Regions from separate parts of the Corynebacterium anserum genome, predicted to be linked through region 1. Evidence: predicted binding sites of a transcription regulator. Region 1 holds the regulator's gene; the other holds the start of a gene.

Region 1 (15,244 bases):
AGAGAACTACCGTCTGCGCCAGCGGGCCGGTTCCGACCCGAAAAAACTAAAGAAACTGCGGAAAAAATCGGCGCCTGACGGCCGCGCCACATGGTCTGAAAAAACTTTCAACCGGCTGACAACCGCCGAACCCGAAGAACTCGTCAGTCAATTCCGCATGACAAATTCCATGCTGCTTAACATTATCGCTCGTGATGAGTGGACTTTTGGGGCATTAAAGCACCTCATCCGGTGCAGCCACGATACTCGGTCGCGGCAGAACAAGGCGGTCCATCGGACCATTGAACTCTACCGGGGTCTCGTGAATGCCCAGGTGGTCGAAGAGTACGAAGACGCATCCACGCCATCAGGCAAGAATGCGCGCTTAACACACGACATGCCAAGGGACTTCGCTCTCAACCAACCCCTATCCCCTTTCGCGCTGGCTGCCCTAGACTTGTTGGACCCAGATTCCGATACGTACAGCTTGGACATCATTAGCGTGTTCGAAGCAGTAGTGGAGGATCCACGCCAGATACTTTTTGCTCAACAAAAGGCCGCCCGATCAGAAGAACTTGCCGCGTTGAAAGCCGAGGGGGTGGACTATACCGAACGCATGGCAATTCTTGAGGAAGTTATGTGGCCTCAACCTCTTGACGAATTGCTGGCGGAAGCATTTGAGACATTTTGCCAAGGTAACCCGTGGGCTAAGGATTTTGATATCAGTCCCAAGTCCGTTCTTCGGGATATGATCGAGAAAGCGATGACTTTCTCCGACCTCGTGGCAACCTATGGGCTAGCGCGTTCTGAAGGGGTTGTTCTTCGATATCTCAGCGATGTATGGAGAACACTGGATCATTCTGTCCCAGCTGAACATCGCACTGAGGAGTTAGAAGACATCATCGTCTGGCTGGGCGAACTTATCCGGCAGGTGGATTCCTCTCTTCTCGATGAGTGGGCTCAAATGGGAGATGAAGACTCCCCCATCACGCAACAACAAGTCGCCGAACACGCGTTTGGCGTTGAGGATCCATCCGCTCTGTCCAGCAACCCTCGTGCGCTTATGCGTATGGTGCGCAATTACTTTTTCCGTCGCGTCGAGCTTTTCGCCTTTGAGAAAGAAGCTGAGCTCGAGGAGTTGGATGCGTACCTCGAGTCACCACCAGACTGGCCTACTGCAATGGACGATTATTTTGACGAGTATTCCGACATAGGCCTCGATGCTGGGGCACGCGCCGCGCATATGATTCGGATCCAACAGAAGCAGGGTTGGGATGGTCCCGACGCCAACCTCTGGTCCGTTCGGCAGATGCTCGATGATCCGGAAGGTGACCATGGATGGGCGTTTGAAGGCGAAGTTGACCTTGCCGCTACTGATGAGCACGGCGAAGTTCGTCTCAAACGATTCCGTATTGTTCAAGGCTAGGGTTTCTGTTCACAGCACGCGTCGAAGTGCCCTAGTGTTAGGAGTTCTTGTTCACAAGTCCGGAAATCAGCCTCGCTCCTAACGCGAAGCGAGAACCCTTCGACCTTGTTCAGCTGCGACGTGATAGGAACCGGCGATCATCTCTCCGAGCGAAGCATAGTCCTCAGTCCGCGTGGAACTTGATCGGTATGTCAAGCTAATGGTTCGACCGGCCTGGGACGCCCCTTCAGCAAAAGTAGCCAATGCAATACCATCACGTTGGCATTCCGTGGCCACTGCACTGAGTGGAACAAGGGTACCACCGATACCAGCGGCCACTAATTGCATAACGGTTGGAAGGCTCGCAGCACGGGTCATAGAGCGGCGCGGATCTTTTGCCATATCCACAGTGCGGCACAAATCTAATACTTGGTCACGCAGACAATGTCCATCATCGAGCAACAGCATATCCACGGAAACGAGATCCTCCATGACGAGGTCACGGCGACCGGCGAGAGAGTTATCATGCGGAACAACCAGTACAAACTCCTCGGTGTAGAGGTCGACGCTGTGCAGACCCGTAGTTTCCGTGGATTTACCAATCACCGCTACATCGATCTTGCCTTGCCTGAGAGACTCTATGAGATGCGGTGTCATCTCTTCCACAATGCACGGCGATAGTTCAGGAACCATCGCCGTGGTCGATTGGAGGAAATCCGGCAAGATATACGGGGCTACAGTGGGAATCATCCCGATGGACAGAGTTCCTACAAGGCCCCCGTTCGCGCCTTGGGCATGCGATACGAAAGCCTCGAGACTTTCCAGGGTTGTTTGTGCATAGGGAAGCAATGTCCGCCCGATTGGCGTGATGATGACATTGCGCGTCGATCGTTCAACCAATTGCACTCCGAGCCCACTTTCCAATGCCGCAAGAGCCTGTGAGAGGGAGGGCTGCGAAATACCCAAATGATTAGCGGCTGCGCCAAAATGCCCGAATTCGGCAATGGTGGCGAAGGTACGGAGCTGAGCAATTGTTGGACGAGAGTCTTTTTGAACCACGTGTGGAAGGCTACCTTAGTCTCAACTGAAAATTTATTTAGCGGTCTGGCGACCTTTCTGCCACGAAAAACTCGTGACATGGGGACCGAAAAAACGCGGTTTCCTCGACAGGAAAACGCCTATTACTACTTCCGGCTTATTACAGCACTTGAACAGTTGACACCGCCTCAAACTCGTCAAGGTGACCGAACATCGTGCGCGAATCACCCTTATAACGCAACGTATAGGTGCCAGGGTCATAACCTGTAGAGTTCCAGTCGAGTGTGACCGTCGTCTGCCCCATATTGTTCGCGAAAGTAATTAAGGTTGATTCAGAAGAATCATTGGCCACAACAGTACCGTCACTCTTTTCCACAGTGAAATAACCTTCACCCAACCGCAGATTATTGTTTGGATTGGCACCGACAAGTTTGACGGTTACGGTCTCCCCGGCTGTCACAGTTGAAGGGGCTTCGAGAATATCCCCAAACTTCTTACCCGGCGGCGGGAAATCTGCCCACGTATTGCCTGATGGTGATTGTGGAATCATACCCGTGAGATCGCCCGCTGGCTTGCCATGATCCACCGGATCACCATTTTTCAGCGCTCGCGCGAGCCCATCGAACACCTGTTGAAAAGCAGGGAGCTCATTTCGACCGAAAATGGTAGCGCCACCCTCATAGTTCTGAGTGCTGTATTCCTCCGGGGTCGCAACGTAGTGGCCATATCCGTTCGTATAGCCCTGCGAAACTACAGAATCCAATGAAACGTTAAGGGCCTCTGCGACAACTCGGCGCAAACGCAAACCCGAAGTGATGGTTGCCTCAAAACCATGGGAAATCAGGGTAAGCCCACCGATGCGGTGAATGTAAAAAGGGTGTACCTGCTGAATCATTCCTTCTACGTATCCCAGCGGCAGCAGCATCTCTTTGGGAGCATGAATGGCCATGATTTCGGGCGGAACCGTGACTTTGTTCAATGCCTGAACCCACGGAGTTCCCCCGCGCATCCCTTCATTGAAACCCAACATAGGTTCGCCGCCGCCATCTTCTTGAGAAGAGGCAGCAAAGGCGGCGCCCAAAATGGCGGGGCCGGTTTTTCCAGGTTTGCCGTCGGAGGTCCATTTGGCGTCGACTTGAATATTTGAGCAATCAACCCATTGAAATGTGCCACGCACCTGATTTCCAGCAGTCACTTCAACAGTATCTGAGCCGTCGACTGCCGCCATAATGCGCTCTCCCATGATCCGGGCATGGCTGGTGTCATCCTTACCTGGGCCACTGCCCGGGGTAAGACCTAGATTCGGAGTCTGATCTCCTGGAGAAGCCTGTGCGAAAGCAGCAACATAAGGGGCGCTTTCTGGATGGCGGTGGTCCACTCCCATTGCTTCTTCGGTGGCCCACGCCGCGTAACCCTTGTTGTCGGTTCCGATATGTCGATAGGTGTGCCCCATGCTTGTGGCATGCACGGAAAACCAGTTGATGAATCCTACTGACTGACCCTCGCGAAAAATGTGGAGGGTGATGGAGTTGCGGTCGATACCGTCGGGATTAGCATCCCGATCCTTTTGTGGGTTCTTTTCCCATGCTGCCTTGGAACGGTTCACAGACCCTCCGACCACCTGGCCTTTCGTGAGAGTCAATTCCGAGGGGGCTATATCTTCATGAGCCCGCACAATCGCATTAACGATTCCCTGCACGTTTGCCTCGAACGTCACTGGTCGGAACCCTAAAGTGGTGAGGTCTACCATCAGATGACCGGAAGTTCCACCGGGTGCCACATGGGTATGGGTAGCAGAAATGAGCACGTTGTGCGCCCCATAAAGATCGCCATACTTAGCCTTCAGTCGACGCACTACTTCGAGGAAAATGGATTGAAACATCAAACCGATGTCTGCAATCACCTCGACCACGCGTTCGTTGGTTGCCGGATCAACGAAGATAAAAGCACGTGCGTATTGCCGACGCTGTAGACCGATGGAGGACTGCTCCAGTACCGCGTAGCCATTCATGCCTGCACCCCACGGTTCGCCGGTCATGTCACCGAGGCCGCGACCCACGCTGATCGAACCGACCGTAGCTGCGCCAGCCCTTTCCGCGCCTGAGGATGCCCAAAGCACGGTGCCAGTGACTGCAGCCATCCCGCTAAAGAAGCGACGGCGCGTTATGGGTGAATTGAAAACACTCCCGTTGTCGGGCAAGGCCTCGGCCGAAGCACAGCTGCACGGTGCTGTGGTGTCTTCCATCTGTGACGTCGTACCCATGATCACTTCGCTTCCTCTTCAGGCATAGGTTGAATTCATAGGGGCTTATCGATAAGTCGATGATGCAGCTCATCATAAATCGAGTGATGACTCATTCGTGCCAGAATCATGAATTTTCTTTCTACTTGTTAGACTCTTGAAAGTGAGTTCCCCAGACCAAGACAACCACCACCCAGCACGCCCAACGTCTCGCACACGCAAGCCACGTCATCAGCGTAGGTCGGGGAAGAAGCATCTCCCGCGTGTTGTGCGGCACTTTGGTTCCATGGCATTTCCAGAGCATTTGCCGGTGAGCGAACGCCGCGCTGACATCATGAAGGCTATCCAGGACAATCAGGTTGTCATCATTGCCGGCGAAACGGGCTCGGGTAAAACAACACAGATTCCTAAAATGTGCGTGGAGTTAGGCCGCGGTCGTAACCAAATGATCGGCCACACTCAGCCGCGACGCATTGCCGCTCGCAGCGTGGCCGAACGTATCGCCGAGGAAATGGGGCACTCTATTGGGGACGCCGACTCCCCCGTCGGTTACAAGATCCGATTTGATGACACCGTCAGCAGATCCACTGCCATCAAGTTGATGACTGATGGTGTTCTTCTCAATGAAATCCAACGTGATCGTTATCTTCGCGCGTATGACACGATCATCGTGGATGAAGCACACGAGCGCAGCCTCAATATCGACTTCCTCCTCGGTTATATCAAACAGCTCTTACCTAAGCGGCCTGATCTCAAAGTCATCATTACCTCTGCGACAATCAATCCCGAAGCCTTCGCCGAACACTTCTCCGATGATGCCGGTAACCCAGCTCCGATTATCGAGGTATCCGGACGAACCTACCCGGTAGAGATACGCTATCGCCCTCTAGTCAAAGAACAGCTCAACGAGGAAACGGGCGAGGTAACTCGTACCGAGACTGATCCTCTCGATGGCCTCGTCGCAGCGTGTGCAGAACTCATGGCTCATGGACCTGGAGACATTCTCTGTTTCTTCTCAGGTGAACGCGAGATCAGGGACGCAGCCGATGCACTTTCGTCCGTTGTCAGTTCCGCCGGGCACGAACCGATCGATATCCTTCCTCTCTACGGCCGACTGTCTAATGCCGAGCAACATAGAGTTTTCTCGCCGGGTGGAAGGCGCCGCATCGTACTAGCTACTAACATTGCAGAAACCTCGCTCACTGTTCCAGGCATCCACTACGTGGTGGATACTGGCTACGCGCGTATCTCACGCTACTCTCACCGTACGAAGGTCCAGCGGCTGCCCGTTGAGGAAATTTCTCAAGCTAGTGCTACTCAGCGCTCGGGTCGTTGTGGCCGTACCGCCAACGGCATCGCCATACGTCTTTATTCTGAAGCAAATTTCCTAACTCGCCCCGAATTCACTGATCCCGAGATTCTTCGCACGCACCTCGCCTCTGTCATCTTGTCGATGGCGGCCTTAGGGCTGGGAGACATAGAGCAATTCCCTTTTCTCCAAGAGCCTGACAATAAATCTATTCGAGATGGCATCATGCTCCTCCAGGAGCTCGGCGCACTCACAGTCCCGGCGTCGGGCAAGTCGGAGAAAAAGAAGATGGGAACTCAGAAAGGAGGTTTTACTTACCACAATGCGCAATTGACTCAGATCGGCCGAGATATCGCGCAAATTCCCACTGATCCTCGCCTCGCGCGCATGCTCGAAGCAGCACATCGCAACGATGTACTCGAACATGTTGCAGTCATAGTCGCGGCTCTCAGCATCCAAGACGTGCGGGAACGACCACTAGAACAGCAAGCTCGAGCAGATCAGCTCCACGCCCGTTTCAACGCAGATTCTGACTTCATCAGCCTGCTGACACTGTGGAATTATCTCCAGACTCAACGGCGCGAGCTCTCCGGCAACCAATTCAGAAAGCTGTGCCATAACGAATACATTCACTACATGCGTGCCCGTGAATGGATGGATCTTGTGCGACAGTTGCTCAACGTAATTCAAGATCTCCACTGGCACATACCTAATATCAGCCATGTACGAGAGCTGACTTTTCAGGAGGACTCCTACAGCGAAGATGCGATACACAAATCCATTCTGACGGGTCTGCTCACTCATGTAGGTATGAGGGAAGGTAACACCAAACAATTTACCGGTACTCGTAACTCACACTTCCTCGTACATCCTGGCTCCCACCTCGCCAAGAAACCGCCCCAATGGATCATGGCAGCTGAGCTTGTGGAAACATCCCAGGTGTTTGCTCGTACCGTGGGGCCGATTGATCCAGCGTGGATCGAGGATATTGCACCGCACATGGTCAAGTATGTGCATTCTGAGCCTCACTGGTCGTCCAAACGGGGTGCGGCTATGGTGCATGAGAAGGTATTGATGCTAGGTCTGCCGCTGATAGCGGACCGCCGCGTCAACCTGGGTCGTATAGATAGGCAATTGGCACGCGAGCTGTTCATCCGGCACGCTCTTGTAGAGGGAGACTGGACCACACGGCATCATTTCTTCAGCCGTAACCACACATTATTGGAACAAGCCACTCAATTAGAGGATAAAGCCCGCCGACGGGACATCATCGTTGATGACGAGACCCTCTTTAGCTTTTATGACAACCGCTTACCGGCTAGCATCGTGTCCGCGCGCCACTTTGACTCATGGTGGAAGAAAGCACGTCATAAGACACCCGACCTTCTGGACTTTGACCCAGATCATTTGATTGATTCTGCGGAAGGTGCAGCTGCAGCCGATGCGTTTCCTGATGTGTGGCACCAAGGATCACTGCAATTTGATCTCACCTACGTGTTCCAACCCGGTGATGCGAATGATGGCATAACCATGCGTGTTCCCCTTCCCCTGTTGGCAAATGTCGATCCACAGCACACGCAGTGGCTCGTAGCTGGTCTACGCCACGACTTGTGTGTGGCTCTCATTAAGAGCCTCCCGAAGCCTCTTCGACGCACGGTGGTGCCGGCGACCGATTTTGCGCGCACAGCACTGGAACGCATGGTTCCCTTCGATGGCCCTATTGACGAAGCGTTAGCTGGTGCATTGCGTTGTTTGGGCGGGACGGGGATACAGGCGGATGATTTCGATTGGTCACGAGTCCCAGACCATCTTCGGATGAATGTGGCAGCGATTGACCGCCGAGGAAAAGTGGTGGACAAAGATCGTGATCTCGAAGCTCTACAAAGCAGACTGGCCGGCCAGATCACGCGTGCGATTGCACAAGCCTCGGCCCGGTCATTCAGCTCTTCCGAGCTTTCTCAGCCCAACCCTCATGATGCGGCAAACCACAGCAGCATGAAGAAGCACACCGGTAAAACTTCGCGTCCCCGAACGGGAGGTGCCACTACCGGTGGTGTTCTTGCTCGGTCCGAGCAGTGGGATGTAGACGGTATTGGGGTGGTACCGGAAACTGTGGAAACTATTGTCGATGGCCAGTCCGTTGAAGCGTTTCCGGCCGTAGTGAGCGAAGATGGCGGGGTGGTGTTACGTGCTTTTCCGACGCTACAAGCAGCTACTGCCCAGCAATTCAAAACTGTTCATGGACTAATGATGGCGGCGGTTAATCCATCGCCAGCACAGATGGTCAAGGGGTTACCGTTGAGGCAGCGCGTGGCTCTCGAAAACTACCCGCACGGTGGGTTGAATGCCCTAGTGCAGGACATCACCGCTGCAGTGTGTAGTGATAGGCTCCGCGCCGTTGGAGCAGTTATTCGTGATCCTCAGAGATGTAACGAGGTAGTAGATAGCGCGCGACGTGAGGGTGCCTCGTGGGTACGCCGTGGTGTTGTAGAGATCGCCCCTGCCGTACTTGCCGTTACTGATATGTCTGAGGAGTTGAAGGGATGGACGGGTGACGTGATCGATGAGATGAATGAACAGTTGGATTTTTATTTGGGCAATCATGCTGTGGCTCGGCATGGTGTGGCTCAGCTCAAGCATGTGCCTCGTTATGTGCGAGCTATGAAAGCTCGATTGGAACTTATGGATAGCGATCCAGACCGCGAGGAAAACCTAGATGCGCTTGTTCACAGCGCTCTGCAGGATTATCAGGCCACCATCGACCGTCTACCGCGTAACCGCGTCGCATCGCCACAGCTCAAGGAAGTGAGGTGGATGATCGAGGAGCTGCGTGTGAGTTTGTTTGCTCAGAACTTGGGTACGGCGCGTTCGGTATCAGTGCCGCGCATCCGAAAGGCATTAGCGAAGATCCACTAGCAGCACTCCGCCAGGGCATACGGTTTCTGATACCTGGTGCATACGTGTTACTTACTCCCTTAGATCCGAGGCTTGCTGCGCCCGTCGATGTGCACGGAGGGACTCGATTTCATGCTCGAAGTCCTCTGCGCTATCGAATGATTTGTACACGGATGCGAAACGCAGATAGGCGACCTCATCTAAGTTTCGAAGAGGCTCGAGTATGGCAAGTCCAATTTGATTTGCTTGAACTTGGGAACCATGTACAGCACGAACGCTTTGCTCAACTTCATGAGCAAGACGTTTGAGCGCATCGTCCGATACGTTACGACCTTGACACGCGCGCCGAACTCCTTTGATGACCTTGTCGCGGCTGAATTCCTCGGTCACTCCTGAACGCTTAGTGACGAGGAGGATTGAGCGCTCCACGGTTGTAAATCTTGTGCCACAATCAATACATTCACGACGACGCCGAATGGAAACCCCATGTTCTACCGCTCGAGAGTCAACGACGCGGGAGTGATCTGAAGTACAGGATGGACACAACACATCAATCATCGTAGCGCGAAAGTCGCCACGACTATGAAGTAACAAATCAGTAGGTGAAGCTAAGCTCGCGCTACGAAAACAGTTTCTTCATGAGCCAAAAGGTCGTTAAATGGAAGCCCTCACACTAACGATATGAAGAAGGTGTTGAGCTTGACATCTCTACAGAGTGCACAGGCGAAGCGGGCGTTGATTCTTCGTCCATAAATAAAGGACTTAGCCCGAGGCAGAGCACAATACTTCCTACAGCGATGCTCACGCCTCCGCGAGACTGCGCCACCTTCAGAGTATTTTCCATCAGACGTTTAAGAGTCCCACCACGCACATTATCGAACATGGCATGTGATCCCTCGGTGAAACGTTGCCGACGACGAATCTGCGATCGAGAAGGAACAAAAGCTCTACCATGTCCTGATGTGTTCGATTTACTCTGCGTATCCCCCTCCAACCATGTTGGCTTGTGAGCGCGCCTAAATATTTCATGGTCAGCACCGACCCCGGTGGTTTTTGGTAAAGTTCGCACCTCGCGATGAGCAGAAACCCGCACGGCTGAGCGTTCTCTGCTGTCAGGAAACATAGTATTCATTGAGCATTCCTTTCATCTGCTGACATGAAAGCCAGGCGAACCAACATGAAAACTTCTGGCACACCCTCGGCGCCGATATGATTCAAGCAAATCCGAGGGACATTCGCTTTGGGTCGCGTTCGAATATCCGCCACCATTCGCCACTGTGTTCTATTTTAGTGATGACTCACAAAATAGCACGGACGTTCGAATCTGTCTAGCAATTTCTCAAACTTTTCGAACAAATGAGTCATAGAGTGTTCGATTTTTCGTGTATGGTGTTCATAGACATTCAGCTCGACGGGCAGTCTTCTCCCCCCCTTGCTCTCCGAGCCTCCGAAGCCCAGTGTTCATTCAGCACATACCCGTTCAGAAAGCAGGTACATCCATGGCACCGCGTGACCTCAACGATGAAGAGCTGCGATCAACCCGCCGTCGTCCAGGACGGCCACCCAAAAGCGCAGCCGATAAGTCTATGAGCGCCGGTAAGGACAAGTTGACTGACAGGCAACGGCGTATTCTTCAGGTGATTACTGACTCCACTGTCCTTCGCGGTTATCCACCAAGCATCCGCGAGATCGCTGATGCCGTGGGCCTTCAATCCACCTCTTCCGTGTCCTATCACTTAGGTCAATTGGAGAAGAAGGGTTATCTGCGTCGCGAAGACAAAAAGCCCCGCGCCGTGGATGTTCGGCACTTGAAAGAGGAGCCAAAGCCACGGCATATCGCCACGGCTGAACCGGCAGCCTCCGACGAACGTCCAGCCGCAACCTACGTGCCTGTCATCGGTCAGATAGCTGCCGGCAATCCAATCTTGGCTGAACAACACGTCGACGCAGTATTCCCTCTTCCTCCCGAATTGGTCGGCAGTGGTGAGCTATTCTTGCTCCAGGTCGTGGGAGAATCCATGCACGACGCTGGAATTTTTAATGGCGACTGGGTAGCTGTTCGTTCCCAAAAAGTTGCTGAGTTCGGAGACTTCGTTGCTGCAATGATTGATGGCGAAGCGACCGTTAAAGAGTTTCACAAAAACGTGGACGGTGTGTGGTTACTGCCCCACAATGATCTCTTCGAACCAATCCCCGCTGAAGAAGCAGAAATCCTCGGCAAGGTTGTCGCCGTGTTGCGTAAGGTCTAACTGCGTAGCTCCACCCGAGCCTTTTCCCCCTTCACAGCTAGCTTTCTGATGCTCGGCGCATAGCTTGTACCCCCGTGGGGGCTGCCTCCATACGTTCTCCACGGCAGCACTCGTTATACGATGAGAGACACGCGTGAATGCAGGGGCTATCGCAGCCCCAGTATTATCTTGTATTTTCCATAAGCCACGTCTTTATCTCACGTCCCGAGAAAGCCTCATTCCATGCCTTTGCAATCCGCCGAGCGTAGACGCCAAATTGCCTCCCTCGCAGCGGTACGCGGACGTGTGACAGTCATCGATCTTGCACAACAGTTCACAGTCACCGCCGAAACTATCCGCAGGGATCTCGCGATTCTCGACGCTGAAGGAATCCTCTGTCGTGTACATGGCGGTGCAGTTCCTGTCCGCAACTATCGAACGGACCTCACCAGCTACGAAGCTCGGGCAAAAGCTTCACTTGCTGCCAAGAAAGCCATTGCACGGCGTGCTGTTCAATTGCTGCCCGTTCCTGGCAGCACTATTTTCCTAGACGGCGGCACCACAACGGCCTTGATGGCTACACTCATGGCCGACATTCCACATCTCCAGGACAACGCGCCACCGTATTCAGTCATAACCAATTCCCTACCTGTGGCATTATCGCTCGCCGATTCCACGCTTTTTGACATCAAGTTGCTTGGTGGCAAGGTGCGGCCTCAGTCGCGGGCAGTTGTAGGCGATACGGCTACTCGGGGTATAGCCGTACTACGCGCAGATGTCGCTTTTGTTGGAACAAGCGCGTTGACGCTCAACCACGGATTGTCCACACCCGATGAACAGGAAGGCGCCGTCAAACGCGCCATGGTCACTAACGCCAGGCAAACCATTGCCCTCTGTGATTCCACCAAGTTTGGCCTTGATTACCTTGTGAGCTTTGCCTCGATAGAGGATTTATCAATGGTTATCACCGATGACATGGCCTCCAATGACTACGTCAGCGCATTAAACGAAGCGGGTATCCACGTAGAATTTGCTGCATCACCCTCTGATAGCACGACATAACCCCTGGCTTTTCCCTACCGTTCCCCCTCTTGTCGGTCACCTGCACCTCCGTTCTCTCACCTGCACTTCCGTTCTCCGAGAAGCTCGCACTGCCCCGCTAAGGGCAAGAAAACCCACTTCCCCGGGGGGCCGAGAACGCCTTCTCAACCGGGTAACGAAACGCTCCCGCTTTCCCTACCCGGAGTCGGGCATCATCGCGGCAAAGTGTACTGCCCCTCTCCCACCTTGCTATAGAGAACACGTAGGATCGGGTAACCCAAGATAACGCCAATAGAACCCCAAGCAATCCCCTCCAAGTGGATGGAGCCAACAGAAACAGTGAGATTGCCGATACCAGCAATCATCGCCACTGAGGCAGTAGTGAGATTCACCGGATTAGTTAGGCTCACGTTATTGTCCTGCCAGATACGGATACCAAGCAACCCGATCATGCCGTAGAGAACCATGGTAGCCCCACCCAATACGCCTTGGGGGATTGTCAGGATCACAGCCCCGAACTTCGGGATGAACGCCAAAACCATCGCTGTACACGCGGCTACCCAGTAGGCAGCGGAAGAATAAACTCGTGTCGCCGCCATCACGCCAATATTTTCGGCATAGGTTGTGGTACCCGAACCGCCAAAACTGCCTGCGAGCATAGTCGACGCCCCATCAGCAATAAGCGCGGGACCTGCCAAATCATCTAAATTTCGCCCAGTCATGGTGGCCACTGCTTTGACATGCCCAACATTTTCGGCAATAAGGACAACCACAACAGGAAGTGTCACTGTGACAGCAGCGATATTGAACTCCGGCGTCGCAAAGTGAGGAAGACCGAACCACTGCGCATCTGCCACAGTCTGCCGTGCAGCCTCTGAAATCCCACCGTAGAAAAATGCAAAAACCCACCCCACCATGAGACCCAAAAGAATTCCCAAGCGAGCAACCATGCCTCGTCCTGCCACTGTGAAAACAAGAATCGCTAGCAGAGTCACCGCGGCGATGAGTGGCTGAGCCTGAAAATTCGATGTCGCGGATGGAGCCAGGTTTAGACCAATCAGTGCCACGATTGATCCGGTCACTGCTGGCGGCATCACCGCGTCGATTATCCTTCGGCCGGCCACGCTCACGGCGATACCGACGACGGCAAGTAGAACTCCAGCAGCCAGAATTCCGCCCAACTGAGCGGCGAAGCCGTGCTGTTGAGACGCGGTCAGCGGAGCAATGAAAGCAAAAGAGCTACCAAGATAAGAAGGCAAACGATTACAAGTGACCAGCAGGAAAATGATGGTGCCAATACCCGAAAACAGCAGCGTGGTGTTTACAGGAAAGCCAGTCAACGTGGGCACCAACAGGGTGGACCCGAACATGGCAACGACGTGCTGCATGCCGATGCCGATGGTGCGTGACCAGGACAGGCGCTCTTCAGGAGCAACCACCCCGCCCCTCTTTATCGTTTTCCCATCTCCATGGAGTGTCCAGCCGAAAAATCGCCCCGCCGGCCCACGTAGTTGGTCCCGCGTTGAGTGTTCAGATGTTCGCAGTTCTTTCACGGACACCTATTATTGCCCATAAAGCATCGCTTACACCACAAACTCTTTGAGCTCTTGAGCGACCGAATCCGGCAAACGCACATCTAAGATAGCCCCGTGCGAGTCATATTCTTCGCCGAGCACAGTGCCATATTCGTGCACGCGCGCCACCACGTCCCCCCGGGTAAACGGAATACGCATGGTCACATGGGAATCGAGACTGTTAAGAAAAACCTCAAGCCGGGTTTCCAGTTCTTCAATTCCCTCTCCAGTTCGAGCGGAAACAAACACCACGTCATCGAGTCGATGCCGTAACTCGGCGAGAACAAGCGGATCAGCCGCATCAATCTTGTTCACCACAAGAATCTCCGGAGGAGCGGGGGTACCCGTTTCCCTCACGATGTCCCCAACAACCTTGTTCACCGCCGCAATCTGCTCCATGGGAAATGGATCAGAACCATCAACGACGTGAAGCACAACGTCAGCTGCCAGAACTTCCTCAAGGGTAGAACGGAATGCTTCGACAAGCTGGGTGGGAAGATGCCGCACAAATCCCACGGTGTCTGTAAATACAACCGCCCGTCCGTCCCTCAACGATGCGCGACGCGTGGTGGGATCCAGGGTGGCAAAAAGAGCATCTTCCACCAGCACGCCGGCGCCAGTCAATGCGTTGATGAGCGAAGACTTGCCCGCATTCGTATATCCTGCGATCGCAACCTGCGGAATAGCAGAATTATCCCGACGCTCACGCTTAATCTCCCGAGATGTCTTCATCGAAGCAATTTCCTTACGGAGCCTCGCCATGTCCGCACGCAAGCGGCGACGGTCAGCTTCGATCTTTGTCTCACCAGGACCGCGCAATCCCACGCCACCATTAGAACCAGCGCGTCCACCCGCCTGGCGTGATAGGGTTCCACCCCAACCACGAACGCGGGTAATCAAGTATTCCATCTGAGCCAGAGCCACCTGGGCTTTGCCTTCTTTAGACTTCGCGTGCTGGGCGAAAATATCGAGGATCAACATCGTGCGATCAATGACCTTGACGTCGAGCGCTTTTTCCAATGCGATCATTTGTCCAGGACTCAGTTCGCCGTCACAAATCACGGTATCCGCGCCCGTTTCGATAACGATAGACCTCAGCTCATCGACCTTGCCCCTGCCAATGTAGGTGCCTGAATCTGGCTTATCACGTTTCTGATAAATCATGTCCACGATCTCAGAACCTGCAGTAGTGGCCAATGCCGCGAGTTCATCGAGACGCGCTTCAATCTGGGCCACTGTCCCTTCAGTCCATACCCCTACCAACACCACTTTCTCGAGGCGTAATTTTCGGTACTCGACATCGTAACCATCCGACTGTTCATCAGTATAGGTACTCACTCCACGCGTGAGCCGGCGCAGACTGGAGCGTGCCTCCAAGTCCATTTCGCCAACGGTCGGTGTTTTCAGTTCCTCCACGGACACATCGTGAAAGCCTGCGGGACGAATATCATGTTCATGCTCTGTCATTACGTACCATTTTTACACTGTTTTACCTGCACCAAAGAAAACGCACCGTGGCTATCCAGCTACAGT
Region 2 (15,244 bases), 390 kb from region 1:
CCAACCAATTTGTCGAGGATGGGTAGGTCGACGGTTGCGATTACCGCATCGGCTAGAAGCAGGTCACCATTATCTATTTCGACGCCAACAACTCTGTCACCTTCGGTGCTCAACCGAGTGGCGCGTGTGCCGAGCATCAGCTTCGCACCAGCCTGCTTTAGCGCACCGGCAATAGCTTCTGCGGCTTCTCCGATACAATGCGCCGGGTAATATACCCCCATGCTTGTGTCCATATGGCTGATCACCGAATAAACCGCCCGCGCTCTGGAAGGGGTTTCGCCGGCATAGAGTGCCTGGAAGGTGAAGAGCCTTTCCAGCTCCTCATCCTTGATATGTGCACGAGTGTGCTTGGCTAGGCTGCCGAAAGCACCGAGGCTGAGCAGCCGTAGCAGATCTGAGCTGGACGCCGGGGTAGAGACGAGGTCCAGCGCAGAATCGAAGTCTGCGGCGAGAAAGTTCTCGTAGGAGGCGGTGAACATCTCTTGAGCCCACGCCCTGTGGTGACGGTATCCTTCCACATAGCGGCGTGCGTCATGCCCAGCGCCATACTTTTCGGTGGCGAAGATACGGATCTCCTCTTCCATGCGTGTCTCATCGGCATATACGTTGATGCTGCGTCCTGACGCGAATTGCGCATGGTACGCGGGGGAGAGGCGCCGTGGTGACCACGTCGGAGGCATGTGCTGGCCTAGCGCATGCACTGTGGATTCCACCAGAGACGGCATGGTCAGTACGGTGGCACCTGTATCCGCTTCGAATGTGCCGTGAGTGCTGGAGAGCGTTTCAGTGCGGCAGCGGCCACCTACCTGCTCAGCAGCTTCAATAATCGTGACCTCCCTGCCGGAGGCTCGAAGACGGGCAGCTGCAGCAAGACCGGACAGCCCTGCACCTATCACCACTACTCGGTGAACGGTGCCGGGAACTTTCTTACGGGTAAGCGCGCGGGTCATTGGCACCAAGGGACGAGGAAGAGTGAGGTGATGGCGTGCTTCGGAGCCGGTGCGCAGAGTCCGCTGTTTCATGGCTTGTCAGAACTTTCTGTCGTTGAGCTTTGTTGTCAGCGCCACAAGCTCGGAGGTAATGGCGTCACTCAGTCCCGCTGCAGTGAGGGTATCGATGGCGCGCTGGCTATGGATCCTGATGTAGTCCTCAACAGTTTCTTCAGCACCGGTGGCGATAATGAGCTCGCGCAGATCGTTGATCTCTGGTTCTTCGTGAACCACGCCTAGAGCATCGCGCAGTTTCTTGACCTGGCTCTCTGTCCCCTTGTGCAACGCCAAATTGATCAATGCCGTGCGTTTACCAGTGCGCAAATCATCTCCACTAGGTTTGCCGGTCACAACTGGGTCACCGAATACACCTAGTTGATCATCGCGCAATTGAAAGACCAGCCCAATGTCATGGCCAATCCGACGCAACATGTCTACCACTTGCGGATCCGCCCCGACCATGGCGGCGCCGATATGTAAAGGGCGAGCGACGGTGTAGCTGGCTGTCTTATATTCGATGACCTTGAGGGAATCATCCACGCTTTCGCTGCCGGTATTCTCCAAAGTCACGTCGAGGATTTGCCCGGCAATCACTTCAGTGCGCATAGCGCGCCAAGGAGCTCGAAGCTTGTGCAGAGCTTTATGCCCTAAGCCGGAATCCAGGAGCATGTCATCTGCCCAGGCAAGAGCCAAGTCACCTGTTAAAATCGCTTGGCTTATCCCGTAGTGTTCAGGGGAACCCAGCCAGCCTTTCTGGCGATGCTCCTCTTCAAATTTGCGGTGCGTGGTGGGATTGCCGCGCCGGGTGTCTGATTTATCGATGATGTCATCGTGTACCAAGGCGCACGCTTGAATGAATTCAAGCGCCGAGATTGCCGAAAGTAGTGCCTTGGGGTTGGGTGTGGCGTCGGGAAAGGGGACCGATAGGCTGCCGCCTCCTCCCTCTAAACCGGCGCGAATACCAGCCCAGGCGAACATGGGGCGTACACGCTTGCCACCCAGAAGAATGAAATCCTTGAGATAGGAAATAGCTTGGCCGAACTCGGAACCGATGGAGCCGAACTCCTTGGAACTGTCCGCAAAATACTGGTCGAGACATGCGTTGACGGCCTCAGGGACAGCAGACAGAGGAGCCGTGAAGCTCCACTGAGAATCAGGAGAATTCATAATCCTTGAGTTTACAGTGTGGAGATCGCTCCCCCGCGTCCAGCGCTAGGTGGACGTGCCGTTAAAATCTGTGCTCATGGCAACCATTCGTAGGCAAGTCGCGGTCTCGGAATCTTTGAAACTCACTACGCCTGGGCGTGTCCCGTTCAGCGTGGAATTCATGCCGCCGCGCGACGATGCCGCCGAACAGCGACTGTGGGGGGCTGCCGAAGCGTTTCATGACCTGGGCGTGAGCTTTGTCTCCGTGACCTATGGAGCTGGTGGTTCTACCCGTGAACGCACCTTGCGAGTGGCAGAACAGTTAGCCACCAAGCCGCTCACCACCCTGGTGCACATGACCTTGGTGAATCACACCGTCGACGAGATTAAAGAACTCATCCGCAACTTCGCCTCCGTAGGGCTTACTAATTTGTTAGCCCTACGCGGCGATCCTCCGGGCGATCCCAATGCCGAATGGATTCCTACAGAAGGTGGATTGCTTTACACCAGTGAACTGATTGAGCTTGTAAAGTCCATGCCCGAGTGTGAGGACTTTGATATTGGAATTGCGAGTTTCCCAGAAGGCCATTACAGGGCGGCTGATCTAGAAGCGGATACGACATACACGTTAAAAAAATTACGTGCGGGAGCGGAATACTCCATCACCCAAATGTTTTTCGATATTGAGCATTATCTGCGATTGAGAGACCGGTTAGCGGCAGCAGATCCGGAGTATGGAACTAAGCCGATCATTCCTGGCCTGATGCCCATAACTTCGTTGCGCGGAGTGCGCCGGCAAATGGAATTAGCGGGGGCAAGCTTGCCGGCGTCCTTGGAGAAGAGATTGCTAGCGGCTGCCGCTGGTGACGAGGTGAAGAACAAGGCGGCGATTCGTGAGGTGGGAATCGAGGTAACCACCGAGATGGCGGAGCGTCTCATTGCCGAAGGAGCCCCGGATCTCCATTTCATGACGATGAATAACGTGCGCGCTACCCAAGAGGTATTGCATAATCTCGGCATGGCTCCGGCGTGGGGTCCGGGCTATGGACATGATATGGTGCGCTGATCTACCATGTGAGCTGGGCAAATGTAGGGTGAAAGTTGCAGCTTAATCAGTGTGGGGGCGTGTGCCCGGCATGTGTGTTGCGCGTTCAAGAATAGCGAAAGGACGTGCATCTGATGGGAAAAGAAAACCGCGGAGGACGTCTGTAAACCCTAGCTTCCGGTAAAGCCTCCAGGCGCCGTTGGACTCACCTTCAATCTCTGGCGTGGAGAGCATGACTTTGCTTGTGCTCACTGATTGGAGATGGGTGTGGAGAAGAGCCTTGCCAATTCCACGGCCCTGGAGATGGGGAGAGACGTGAATCTCTGAGAGCTCGGAGTAGTCCGTCAGTGTACGGTGTGCTTCCTCTCTTGAATGCCCTGCGAGGATAAGTCCGCGATAAACCTGCTGATACCACCATGTGTCAGGGGTTCCGTGGAAACTGAAGCAGATACCGGCGCTGCGTTGCCGCATGTCATCGAGATTGGGATCGACTCCATCACCATGAATAAGCGCGATGTGACTGAGGAAGTCATAGCGGCCTGTGCTAGAAAGCCAGAGATCTTTACGTTGGTGAAACAGGGAAGGGGAGTAGTTCATCGCGGCAAGGTGAATGTCTACCAGTTCATCAATGCGGCGAAAAAACTGCCCAGGAGTAGCCGGGAGTATGGATACTTTTGCCTGGGCGGCGGGAACGGAAAAACCGGCATCATCTGGCATAGCAATTATGTTGCCACGATTCTTGTCGGGACGAGAGCAGTATCGAATAGTTCGAACATATGTGCTATAATAGGGGTGAAAACAAGATAGTTGTCCGGCACCTTCATAGACTGTTGCTAAATATGCGAGCGAGAGAACCGCTGCTGGTCGTGCCCAGAAGTGACAGAGAATTGGCTGCGTGGTGATGACCACCAAAGGAGGAAATCATGGCTACGGTGCATAGGATTAACGGGACCATGAGGCCGAGTGCCCAGGCGTTCATTGATGATGCCGAACGTCTGCTTGAGCTCGCGCGCGTGTGCGAGAAATCAGATGACTCGGTGGTGTATTCCTATCGTGCGGCCTTAAGGGCAGCGGGAGCTCTCATTGAGTGGGCTATGCATAAGCGTAAGCGTTACCCAAAGGGATCTGCGTGGGACAAGTTGCGGAAGCTTGACCCTTCCATGAGCACATGGGCGGCACATTTCGAAGCGCATGCCCGGTTGGCCAGTCGCGCCGGGATGGGTTTAGAGAGGGGTGTGGATCCGACGGTTGCTGAGCAGATTTACAGACAGGCGTGCGAACTTGTTGATGTGGCTCGGGGTCGTTTGGGTTATATGCCAGATGTTGCCTAATTGTGGTGGCTCCGTGCGGATTGCTCGTAGAAATACGGAAAGCATACGAGTCTTGATCAGCCCGCGCGTGTACGCTCGGGCATTGTGCTAGAACAGACCGAAGTTTTCTTCGCGAGAGTGGAACTTAAACACTAGGCTGATCGTTGTACCCAGTAGAGAGTACTTTGCTGAGGGAAATGCTGGAAGTCTTAATCACTGAGCGAAAATGAGATGTGGCTCATAGGCTCGTGTGGATAAGGTTGGTAAGGCATGAGGTAACACAGTGCGGCTACGTATCGCACTGCCAACATTTGGAGGTAACCGTGGCTCTATCCGAGCAGGAACAGCGTGCGCTGGAAGAAATTGAGCGCGCACTGTACGCCGAAGACCCTCGCTTCGCCCAGCGTGCAAGGAAAGGGGCGCAAGAGTCCACCTTTAGCCTGAACATCCGTTCTGTGGCGCTGATCCTCCTCGGTCTCTGTGCAATGATAGGTGGTATCAGCCTCGCGCAATTCTCCCTATGGTTTGTAGCGCTGAGCATCGTAGGTTTCCTCATTATGTTTGCTGGTGGTTTACTCGCGTTCCGGGGAGGAGGCTCTATGGCATCCGGGCGAAAAACTCTCGCAAAGGCCGGTGGGGCTGCACGCATGTCAAAAGCTAAAAGCCCCGGAGGTTTCGGCGACAGAATGGAAGAAAGCTTCCGCCGCCGTTTTGAGCGCTGAGCTTAGTGGGGTGCGCGCACCCAATGCCAGCGCGACTATTCTCAAACCCTTCTCTGAGAGACAAGAGAAGGGTTTTTGTGTGCTCTCAGAATGTGAGGGTTCCCTACTGTGTCTCCACTGCGCAGCTCGTTTCCCCACTTTCCCCCACTTGAGACTCTCTCGGCCACGAAGGCTCCATCTTTATTGAGGAAAATACAATGTAAACTGCGGATTTTTACACTGTTTTTGGGGTGGATAAGTTGTTAGGGGAGGGATCGAAAGAAGTTTTTAAGTGGGGGAAATCCTCTGAGTGAGGTGTGTGGGTGGAGAGATGGGGGAAAGGGTGAGTCTTGCGGAAAACCCTATGATTAGGTTTAATGTGCCAGGTAGTAGGTAGAAAGTAACCCTAAAGTTTTTATTTAAAGTTCGGCGTGTGTCTGTTTTAGTGGGAGAGAGTGGGGTAAAGTGGGGGAAGGCAACGCGCCGATAACTAAACAGAGCTAGTGAAGACGACACACTGACATCCAACGTTGAAGGAAGGAGCCGTGCGACATGTTCTTCGGTACCTTCACTCCTAAGTTGGATGACAAGGGCAGGCTGACGATGCCAGCGAAATTCCGCGAGGAATTGTCCGATGGCCTCATGGTTGTCAAGGGACAGGATCGAAGCCTAGCGGTGTATCCGCGGGCTGAATTTCTCGTCCGAGCGAAGAAAGCAGCAGCCGCGTCACGTACGAACCCCCGGGCACGCGCCTTTGTGCGAAACCTGGCGGCCAGTGCTGACGAGCAGTCTCCCGATGCGCAGGGGCGCATCACCATTTCGATGTCACACCGGCGATACGCAGGTTTGTCGAAGGAATGTGTGGTGATTGGCAATGTGGATTTCGTGGAGATCTGGGATGCCGAAGCCTGGAAGGCTTACTCTGCGCAGCACGAAGAGGACTTCTCGATGGGTGATGACGATTCCTTCGCGGAATTCCTCTAAGTCTCTATACACCGCAGCACCTTGTCATATGTCTGCACTGAGAGTGTGCGCAGGCCCTTACCTGCGTGGACGACGTGACGTTTGATGTACTTCCCCAATATCAAGCCCACACCCACGCAGGTGAGGCCCTGTTCACACTCGAGTCTTTACTTCAGCGAGTAACGATCGTTCGCTGATAGCAATAGCTCTTTGTTTTCTTGACCGCCGTTGCCACGCCGTACGTGTGAGCGATTGACCGATATAGCTCCTCACTGGCTTCTCACTGTGAGTAACGACGAATAGGAAAGGAGAGTGTAGTTTCCGAATGAGTTCAACCCAGCAGTATGGACACGTCCCCGTCATGCGAGACCGCATGGTCGAGCTCGTAGGCGCGGGCGTGAATTCGGAACTAGCACCCGCCACTCCCATCGTCGTGGATGGAACGCTAGGCGCAGGGGGGCATACCGAGGCCTTTTTGGAAAGATTTCCTCACATCGTGGTTATCGGGCTAGACCGCGACCCTCATGCTCTGGCGAAAGCCGAAGAACGTCTTGCGCGTTTTGGCGAGCGTTTCCTTAGCTACCGTTGCCGCTTCGACCAGATCACTGAGGCAATCGATGTATTGGCTGCCCGCAATGCACTGCCTGTGAATGTCCGCGAAACTGGTATTTCCGGATTTCTTTTTGACCTAGGCGTTTCTTCGATGCAGCTCGACCAGGCTGAACGTGGGTTCGCTTATAGCGTGGACGCCCCACTGGATATGCGAATGGATCCAACCACGAGGCTGACAGCCGCGGACATTCTCAATAACTATTCACACGGCGACCTCGCTCGAGTTTTGCGAACCTATGGCGATGAGCGCTTCGCAGGGAAGATTGCCAGCGCGGTTGTGCGTGAACGCGAAAAAGCACCGTTTAGCAACTCGGCGCGCTTGGTGGAACTGCTCTATGCAACTATCCCAGCAGCTTCCCGGCGTACCGGTGGACACCCCGCGAAACGCACGTTCCAAGCCTTGCGTGTTGAAGTCAATGCTGAGTTAGAGGCACTGAAGAGGGTGATTCCTGAAGCAAGCTCGTGGCTTCACATTGGAGGTACGGGGGTGTTCATGAGTTACCAGAGCCTCGAGGACAAGATCGTGAAGAAAGCGCTCAGCGAGATGACGTCTTCTAAAACGCCAGTGGGATTGCCGATGGATTTGCCGGGAGCCGAGGCGGAATTTGAACTACGGACACGAGGAGCAGAAAAAGCGTCATCGGAGGAAATTGAACTCAACCCCCGCGCCGCTCCTGTGCGGGTGAGGGCCGCTAGCAGGGTGAGTATGCGGGACTACGCAAAATTTCCGGTGCCGCCAAGATAACTCCTCATTCCAAGATAACTCCTCATTCGGACGAGTCCCCAACGCTAACAACATCAAAGCAAAACACTACACGTACACCTCATTTTTTCGACAAGGACTATCGCAGCATGACGACCGGAATCTTCAATACCACCCGGACTACCGCGGATTTTCCACGCCGAGCACGCAATGTTCACACCTATGAACCGAGCGAGCACGTCGAGAGCTCATCGCTGCGTGGCAGCAGGAAGGCTACGTCTGCGCCAGTGAGGCAGTTGCCTCGCACAGGTCGGATCGGTTCCAAACAACGTGTATCAGTGCGCGGTGTGCGACAGACCCAGGTAAAAACGGGGCAGTCGTCCATCGTCCGCTGGGCTATCTCTCTCATCGCTGTCTTGATCCTGGGAGTATCCGCCGTGATGTATCTCTCCGGTGTGACGACCGAACAGTCCTTCCAGTTAGCTGATGCGCGACAGCAATCCGACGAACTATCCAACCAGTTGGAAACGCTGGAGCGCGACGTCGCACACGCTCAGTCCTCAGCTAACATCGCCGCAAAAGCTAGTGAATTGGGCATGGTCGCTCCTGCTAAGTCAGGAATCTTGGACGTCAACGGCGACAAAGTGGAGGAACGTCGGGCCAGTGATAACTCAGCCAACCGTGAAGTGATCGATATCAATGGGGATACGCGCCAGCGCGGAGCAACCTCCAACCCACAGGAAACCAACTCCGTTCCTGGTTTGGCTCCCTCCAACCCAGTTGATGCCTCCTCACACGCCGTGACCCAGAATGGTTTGCCTTACGCTGATCGTCATGCGACGGTTCCGAATCCGGCAGACGCTGGCGCGGCTGGAACCGCGGACGCTGCGGTAACCCCTGCGTCGCCGACAGGCAACGGTAATGCGGCTCAGATACCGGCACCGGCTGCTGCCAACGGTGCCCCAGCACAAGTCCCGGCAAACCAGCCGAATAACGCGCCAGCTCCACAGGCAACCCCATAGACAGAGGAGCCTTTGAAGGCATCTGACCTGCAGGGAAAACTTTAAGCCAGGACACGCCGGGAGTCTTGCCCGGCTCTTGGCATTTCAATAAGCGACAATGAACCGGACTACTGCCCGCAGAAAGGAGTGAATGGGTTGTGTCACACGACCAGAGGCCTTCTTCTGCGCGATCAGTAAACGGCAACTCGTGGATGATCCTGGATAACTCATCCGCCCGTTTCAATAAGCGCGTTCGCATGATCCTGGCGGTGATCGTACTCCTTGTCTCGGCTCTCGTACTTCGATTGACCTGGGTTCAGCTTATTGCTGGTCCTTCTTTGGCATCCCAAGCCCAAATGCAGCGCACGGCCGTAATCACCGAACCTGCCCACCGTGGCGCCATCACGGATCGTAATGGAAAGATCCTCGCGTACACGATGGAAGCGCGTTCCCTCTCCGTCCACCCGAAGCGCCTCATGGATTTCATGCAGGAACGCCACGACCTGGATCCGGATAACGTCCCAGAACCAAAGCAACGCCTTGAGGAGATCATCAACGAACTTCCAAAGATGATCAACGATGAGGGAGACGACATCCGCAGTGAGGATCTCCGTGAAAAACTCACCGCCGATTCCAACTACGAAGTTTTGGTACGCAATGTTGACCCAGATGTGGCACAGGAAGTAGTGAAGAAATTCCCGGAGATTACCTCCGAGCGTCAGGACATTCGTCAATACCCAAATGGAGCCGTTGCGGAGAATGTCATCGGCAAGATCAGCATGGACAATCAGGGGCAATTCGGCCTTGAATTGTCACAGGATGGCCGTCTCCAAGGTATCAATGGCTCCCGCACCGTCGACGTGGCTGGAGACGGCTACGCTATCCCCGGTTCGACACGTGATGAGCATCCTGCGGTCAATGGAGATGCTTTTGAACTGACTCTTGACTTGGATGCTCAGACAGTCATTCAGCAGCAAGTTCAACAGGCTCGGGAAAAGTCCGGTGCAAAGTCGGCAAACGCCGTCGTGTTAGATGCACACACTGGGGAAATCGTGGCAATGGCGTCGTCGGATACCATCAATCCGAATGGAGACATTGACAAGCAGCTGAAACAAAACAAGGTTTTCGGTGATAGGACTACTGCCAACTCCTATGAGCCAGGATCCGTAGCAAAGGTGATGACCGCTGCTGCGGCGCTTCAGGAGGGAAAGACTACTCCGGACGAAGTGCTGCAGGTTCCGGGGCAGATTGAAATGGCTGGAGTCACCGTCAAAGATGCCTGGTCCCATGGAGTAGTTCCCTTCACCACCACAGGAATTTTCGGTAAGTCGTCAAACGTCGGCACGCTGATGCTGGCCCAGCGTGTGGGTGAGGAGAAAATGTACGAATACTTCCGTAACTTTGGAATTGGCCAAGCTACGGGGGTGGGGCTGCCATATGAAACGGCGGGGTATATGCCCGAGCTGAGTCAGTGGTCCGGAGGCACCTTTGCCAACTTGCCGATCGGGCAGGGAATGTCCATGAGCTTGTTGCAGATGACCAGTATTTATCAGACCTTGGCCAATGATGGTGTCCGCGTAGAACCTCGTATCATCCGCTCGGTCACCACCGCCGATGGGTCAGTATTGCCTGCGGAGGAACCGAAGAAAACGACTGTTGTTTCCCCCGGGACCGCGCGCAAAACCATTGACATGTTCCGTGCTGTCACTCAGTCAGACCCCACCGGCGTACAGCAAGGCACCGGGTATAAGGCAGCGATTGATGGATACCAGGTCTCAGGAAAAACGGGTACCGCTCAACAGATTGACGAAAAGACGGGGGCGTATTCCAATTCTCAGTATTGGATCACTTTCGCGGGCGTGGCTCCAGCCGATAATCCACGTTTTGTCGTGGGCATCATGTTGGATGATCCGAAGCGAGGCACTGATGGCAGTGGCGGGCAGTCTGCAGCGCCGCTTTATCACGACATTGCGTCCTGGTTGATGGATCATTACAACGTGCCACTATCTGCTGACCCCGGACCAAAACTGATGTTGGAGAAGAAATAAGAACATGACTACGCTGACCCGGCTTGTTGAGATCACGGACGGTGAAATCCGCCGTGGATCCGGAGCGTCCACCGAAGACGTCGCCGACCTCCGCGTGACCTCCGCGACCTTGGATTCTTCCCAGGTTCAGGCCGGTGGTTTATTTTGTGGTGTGCCAGGAACCCGTACCCACGGGGCAGCTTTCGCCGCCGAATCAGGTGCAGTAGCTGTGATGACCGATGCCGCCGGAGCGGACATCGTTGCGGAACAGGATCCCGACCTCCCTGTGCTTGTGGTCGACGATGTACGCCGGTGGATGGGCGACGTAGCGGCCGAGATATACGGGCACCCTTCTGATCAATTAAAGATTATCGGCATCACCGGGACATCGGGTAAGACGACGACTTCTTATCTGGTGGCAAAAGCCCTCATGGGTGCACACTCCGTGGGGATCATAGGGACGACAGGTACGCGGATTAACGGGCAGCCCGTCCCCACCAAGCTCACCACCCCTGAAGCGCCAACGATGCAAGCTTTACTTGCACGGATGGTGCACGAGGGTGTCACACACGTGGTGATGGAGGTCTCTTCGCACGCGCTTGCTCTCGGTCGCGTGCGTGGCATTAACTTCGATGTCGCCGCCTTTACTAACCTGAGCCAGGATCATCTGGATTTTCATCCCACGATGGATGACTATTTTGCTACCAAGGCCACGCTTTTCAGCCACACCTATGGCAACCCTTCTCCCGTGATATGCGTAGACGACGCGTGGGGGCAACGCTTGGCTCATATGGTTCAACGCCCAGATATGTGCACGGTCGCGACGAGTTCCGACGCCGCTAACCCTCTCCTTTCCCTCCCCGGAACGCACTGGCTGGTTAGGAAGGTGGAGGTGCGTTCTACGGGTGAGCAAAGGATTTATGTGACACGCAGTGGTGAAGCCTGCAGTGCTGCGTCGAGCGATGTTGATTATCAGATCTCTCTAGCGGGCAGCTTTAATGTGGCTAACAGTCTCCTCGCGTTGGGGTGTGTTGAGGCTCTGGGTGAGCCGGAGTGTCTGGGGTGTATTGAGGATGTTGCCCGCAGCATTCAGGATGTGCAGGTACCGGGCCGTATGCAGTCAGTAAACGCTGGTCAGGATTTCTTGGCGCTGGTGGATTATGCGCACAAACCCGGGGCGGTGGCCGGAGTCGTTGGAACTCTGAGGGACTATATGCCTGACCCTGCGGGGCGTATTGCCATGGTGCTTGGTGCGGGAGGAAATCGCGATCGCGATAAGCGCCCGAAGATGGGATATGAAGCTGCTCGAGTTGCCGACGCCGTCTTCGTCACCGACGATAATCCGCGAGACGAAGATCCCTCTCACATCCGTGCGATGGTCCGTGAAGGAGCGGACAAGGCTGCGTCGGAACGAATGGGCAGTGAGGTACTCGTTGAGGAGGTTGCCGACCGAGCCGAGGCTATTCAACGAGCAGTTGAGTGGGCTAAGCCAGGAGACGCTGTCGTGGTTGCAGGAAAAGGTCACGAAAAAGGTCAGTTAATTGCGGGAGTGATGCACGATTTCGACGATGTTGAGGTGCTCAAGGCTTCTTTGCGAAGCAAGGTAGCTGAGTCGAGCGGCTTGAGGAGCGATGACAGAGAATCATGATTGAGTTAACTATTGGAGAAATCGCCACCGTCACGGGCGGCCAACTGATCAACGGGGCGGATGCAGATGCGGTTATTACCGGGCCTGTGGAATTTGATTCCCGCGCCATTACCCCTGGAAGCATTTTCATGGCACTGCCAGGCGCGCGAGTGGACGGACATGCTTTCTGTGAAGGTGCCTTGAGAAACGGTGCGGGACTGCTCCTCGTCGGGCATCCAGTCGAAGAACCAGCATTGCTGGCGGCGCCAGCTGAAACAACACCGGAGGCATCGAATGCCACCGCTTTTGAACACGATAGTGATGGTTATGGAGCGGCAGTTTTGGCTGCCGTGGACCGACTTGCTCGGTACAACACGGATCGCCTCGCGGAAGAAGAGGGAATGACCGTGGTGGGGGTGACTGGATCCGCTGGTAAGACGTCCACTAAGGATCTCATCGGCGCGGTGTTGCGCACGGCCGGGGAAACGGTAGCACCCCCAGGAAGCTTTAATAACGAGATCGGCCTGCCCTATACAGCGTTGAGAGCCGGTCGTAGTACGCGATTCCTCGTATCTGAGATGTCAGCCCGAGGGGTGGGCCATATTCGCCACTTGACCGAAGTTACCCCTCCACACATCGGCGTAGTGCTTAATGTGGGCTCGGCACACCTCGGGGAATTTGGTTCTCGAGAGGCTATCGCGCAGGCCAAGGGTGAGCTGGTGGAAGCCCTACCTTCCGATGGCGTGGCCGTGCTCAATACAGATGACGACCAGGTCAGTGCGATGGAGTCACGCACGGCTGCTCGAGTGGTGCGGTATTCAACATCCGAGGCAGCAGGTCAGGCGGGACAAGCGGACTACTATGCCACAAACATCACACTCGACGAAGTCGCCCGCGCTGCATTTGACCTGCATCACCCACACGGAGAGCCGGTGCATGTTCACTTAGGAGTCTTTGGAGTACATCAAGTATCCAACGCGCTTGCTGCGGCTGCGGTCGGCATGGAGACAGGAATCAGTCCGCACACGGTGGCTCAAGCGCTGTCTGAGCATGTTGCTGCCAGTGCCAACCGCATGGATGTGCGAACCCGTGCGGATGGTGTGACAATCATCAACGATTCCTATAACGCCAACCCGGAATCCATGCGTGCTGGCATTGAAGCTCTCGCCTACACCTCTGGTGGCAGGGCAGAGGCTTCCAGCTGGGCCGTGTTGGGACAGATGGGTGAGCTGGGCGAGGAAGGAACTGACGAACACTCCGAGTTGGGTGAGTTCTTGGGGTCCCGTGGCGTAGATAATGTGATCGTGGTTGGCAATGGCGTTAATCAACGCGCGTTGTTTGAATCGGCAAAATCCGCGGGGATTAACACGCGTCTAGTCGAAAATATCGATGCTGCTGTGAACATGATTGACTTGGAACTGCGCCCTCGTGACGTGGTGTTAGTGAAAGCCTCTTATGCTGACGGGCTGTGGGGCGTTGCTGAAGGACTGCTGGCTAGTCGCCGCATTGGTCAGACAGAAGGAGAGAACTAAACAATGATGCAGATTTTCATCGCCGGGTTCACTGCGTTCCTGGTCGCGGTGTTCCTCACTCCGGTGTTGATCCGCAAGTTCTCTGCCGAAGGCCTGGGACAAGAGATTCGGGAGGATGGACCGCAGTCCCACCTAAAAAAGCGCGGAACTCCTACCATGGGCGGTATCGCCATTTTGTCCGGGATCCTCGTGGGTTATTTAATTGCGGCCGTGGTTGGGCTGGTTACCACTGGCGCTGGCCCGGGAGCATCCGGCTGGCTAGTGCTGGGGTTGACGCTCGCGCTGGGCGGCGTGGGATTTGCTGACGACTACATCAAGTTGGTTATGGGTCGTAACCTTGGTTTGAATGCCCGGGTCAAATTGCTGTGCCAACTGGTCGTCGCCATCGTGTTCGGCATGCTGGTTCTTCAGTTCCCCGATCACAACGGACTGACCCCGGCCTCGACCCAGTTGTCTTTCATCCGCGATATTTCCACTTTTAACATCGCTATAGGTGGTGCTGTTATCGGAACATTTTTGTTCCTCTTGTTTATTTACATCGTCATTTCTGCCTGGTCTAATGCCGTTAACCTAACCGATGGCCTCGATGGCCTGGCGTCCGGTGTGACTGCTGTGGTGATGGCCTCCTACGTGCTCATTACTTTCTGGCAGTTCCGCAACTCTTGTGCTCACGGAGCAGCGGTGGGTTGCTATTCGGTACGCGACCCTCTGGATTTGGCCATCTTAGCTTCTGCAGCTTTGGGTGCGTGCCTGGGCTTTTTATGGTGGAACGCCTCTCCAGCGAAAATCTTCATGGGCGATACTGGATCTCTTGCCCTGGGAGGTTTGGTCGCTGGTCTGTCGATCACCACCCACACGGAGCTGTTGATGATCATCATTGGTGGCATCTTCGTGGCAGAGGCCGCATCCGTGGTCATTCAGGTGGTGTCTTTCAAGTCCACCGGTAAGCGCGTGTTCCGTATGGCACCGGTGCATCACCACTTTGAAAATGGTGGATGGGCGGAAACCACGGTCGTTGTTCGGTTCTGGCTGATCGCGGCGCTTCTCGCCATGAGCGGCTTTGGCCTATTTTATGGACAGTGGCTTACCGTTACTGGCTTTTAGTAATGCCCGTCTAGTTTTGTGTTTCTTCTTTTCTCGACGCCACCGCGTCTTCGGTTCTTAAGGGAACCGGAATTCACCTCATAAGGAGTTGTTGCCGCCATGACTTCAGCACAATCCTTCCTCAGTCCAGCCGAAGCTCTGGAGATCATGCGTTCGCGCCCTGTACTGGTAGCAGGTGCAGGAGTGGCCGGACGTGGCGTCGTGAGTATGCTCCATGAGCTCGGCGCTGAAATAACCGTCGCTGACGATCATGTCACCGCCGAAAATGCACCCGATCCGAGTGCCTCATACATCACGGTTGAACAGGCCGTTCGCCGGGTGACGGGTGATGAACCTCCAGCGCTTGTGATCACCTCCCCTGGATGGAGGCCAGATTCCCCGCTGTTGGTCAGTGCACATGAATTCGGGGTGCCTGTCATCGGTGATATCGAAGCAGCATGGCTCGCGGACCAAGCTGGGGCCTTTGGGCCGACGCGTCGCTGGA

Evidence for each region. Region 1 encodes LexA, which represses DNA repair genes until DNA is damaged. Its sites were predicted from a motif close to CGAACANNTGTTCG; they were not measured.
Region 2: the regulator LexA is predicted to act here: its motif matches at 3,950-3,963, upstream of GP473_RS03400 (SAV_6107 family HEPN domain-containing protein).

Annotation. Positions count from the first base shown of each region.
Region 1 is NZ_CP046883.1:1,210,434-1,225,677, forward strand. It holds gene GP473_RS05095 (DEAD/DEAH box helicase) at 1-1,405, shown strand, start outside; gene GP473_RS05100 (hydrogen peroxide-inducible genes activator) at 1,484-2,443, opposite strand; gene GP473_RS05105 (neutral/alkaline non-lysosomal ceramidase N-terminal domain-containing protein) at 2,583-4,685, opposite strand; gene hrpA (ATP-dependent RNA helicase HrpA) at 4,828-8,889, shown strand; gene nrdR (transcriptional regulator NrdR) at 8,941-9,417, opposite strand; gene lexA (transcriptional repressor LexA) at 10,368-11,117, shown strand; gene GP473_RS05125 (DeoR/GlpR family DNA-binding transcription regulator) at 11,346-12,158, shown strand; gene GP473_RS05130 (uracil-xanthine permease family protein) at 12,350-13,681, opposite strand; gene hflX (GTPase HflX) at 13,721-15,178, opposite strand.
Region 2 is NZ_CP046883.1:820,428-835,671, forward strand. It holds gene crtI (phytoene desaturase family protein) at 1-1,022, opposite strand, end outside; gene GP473_RS03385 (polyprenyl synthetase family protein) at 1,029-2,156, opposite strand; gene metF (methylenetetrahydrofolate reductase [NAD(P)H]) at 2,233-3,201, shown strand; gene GP473_RS03395 (GNAT family N-acetyltransferase) at 3,244-3,897, opposite strand; gene GP473_RS03400 (SAV_6107 family HEPN domain-containing protein) at 4,104-4,511, shown strand; gene GP473_RS03405 (DUF3040 domain-containing protein) at 4,814-5,212, shown strand; gene mraZ (division/cell wall cluster transcriptional repressor MraZ) at 5,744-6,175, shown strand; gene rsmH (16S rRNA (cytosine(1402)-N(4))-methyltransferase RsmH) at 6,480-7,511, shown strand; gene ftsL (cell division protein FtsL) at 7,619-8,491, shown strand; gene GP473_RS03425 (peptidoglycan D,D-transpeptidase FtsI family protein) at 8,683-10,518, shown strand; gene GP473_RS03430 (UDP-N-acetylmuramoyl-L-alanyl-D-glutamate--2,6-diaminopimelate ligase) at 10,523-12,145, shown strand; gene GP473_RS03435 (UDP-N-acetylmuramoyl-tripeptide--D-alanyl-D-alanine ligase) at 12,142-13,656, shown strand; gene mraY (phospho-N-acetylmuramoyl-pentapeptide-transferase) at 13,660-14,760, shown strand; gene murD (UDP-N-acetylmuramoyl-L-alanine--D-glutamate ligase) at 14,908-15,244, shown strand, end outside.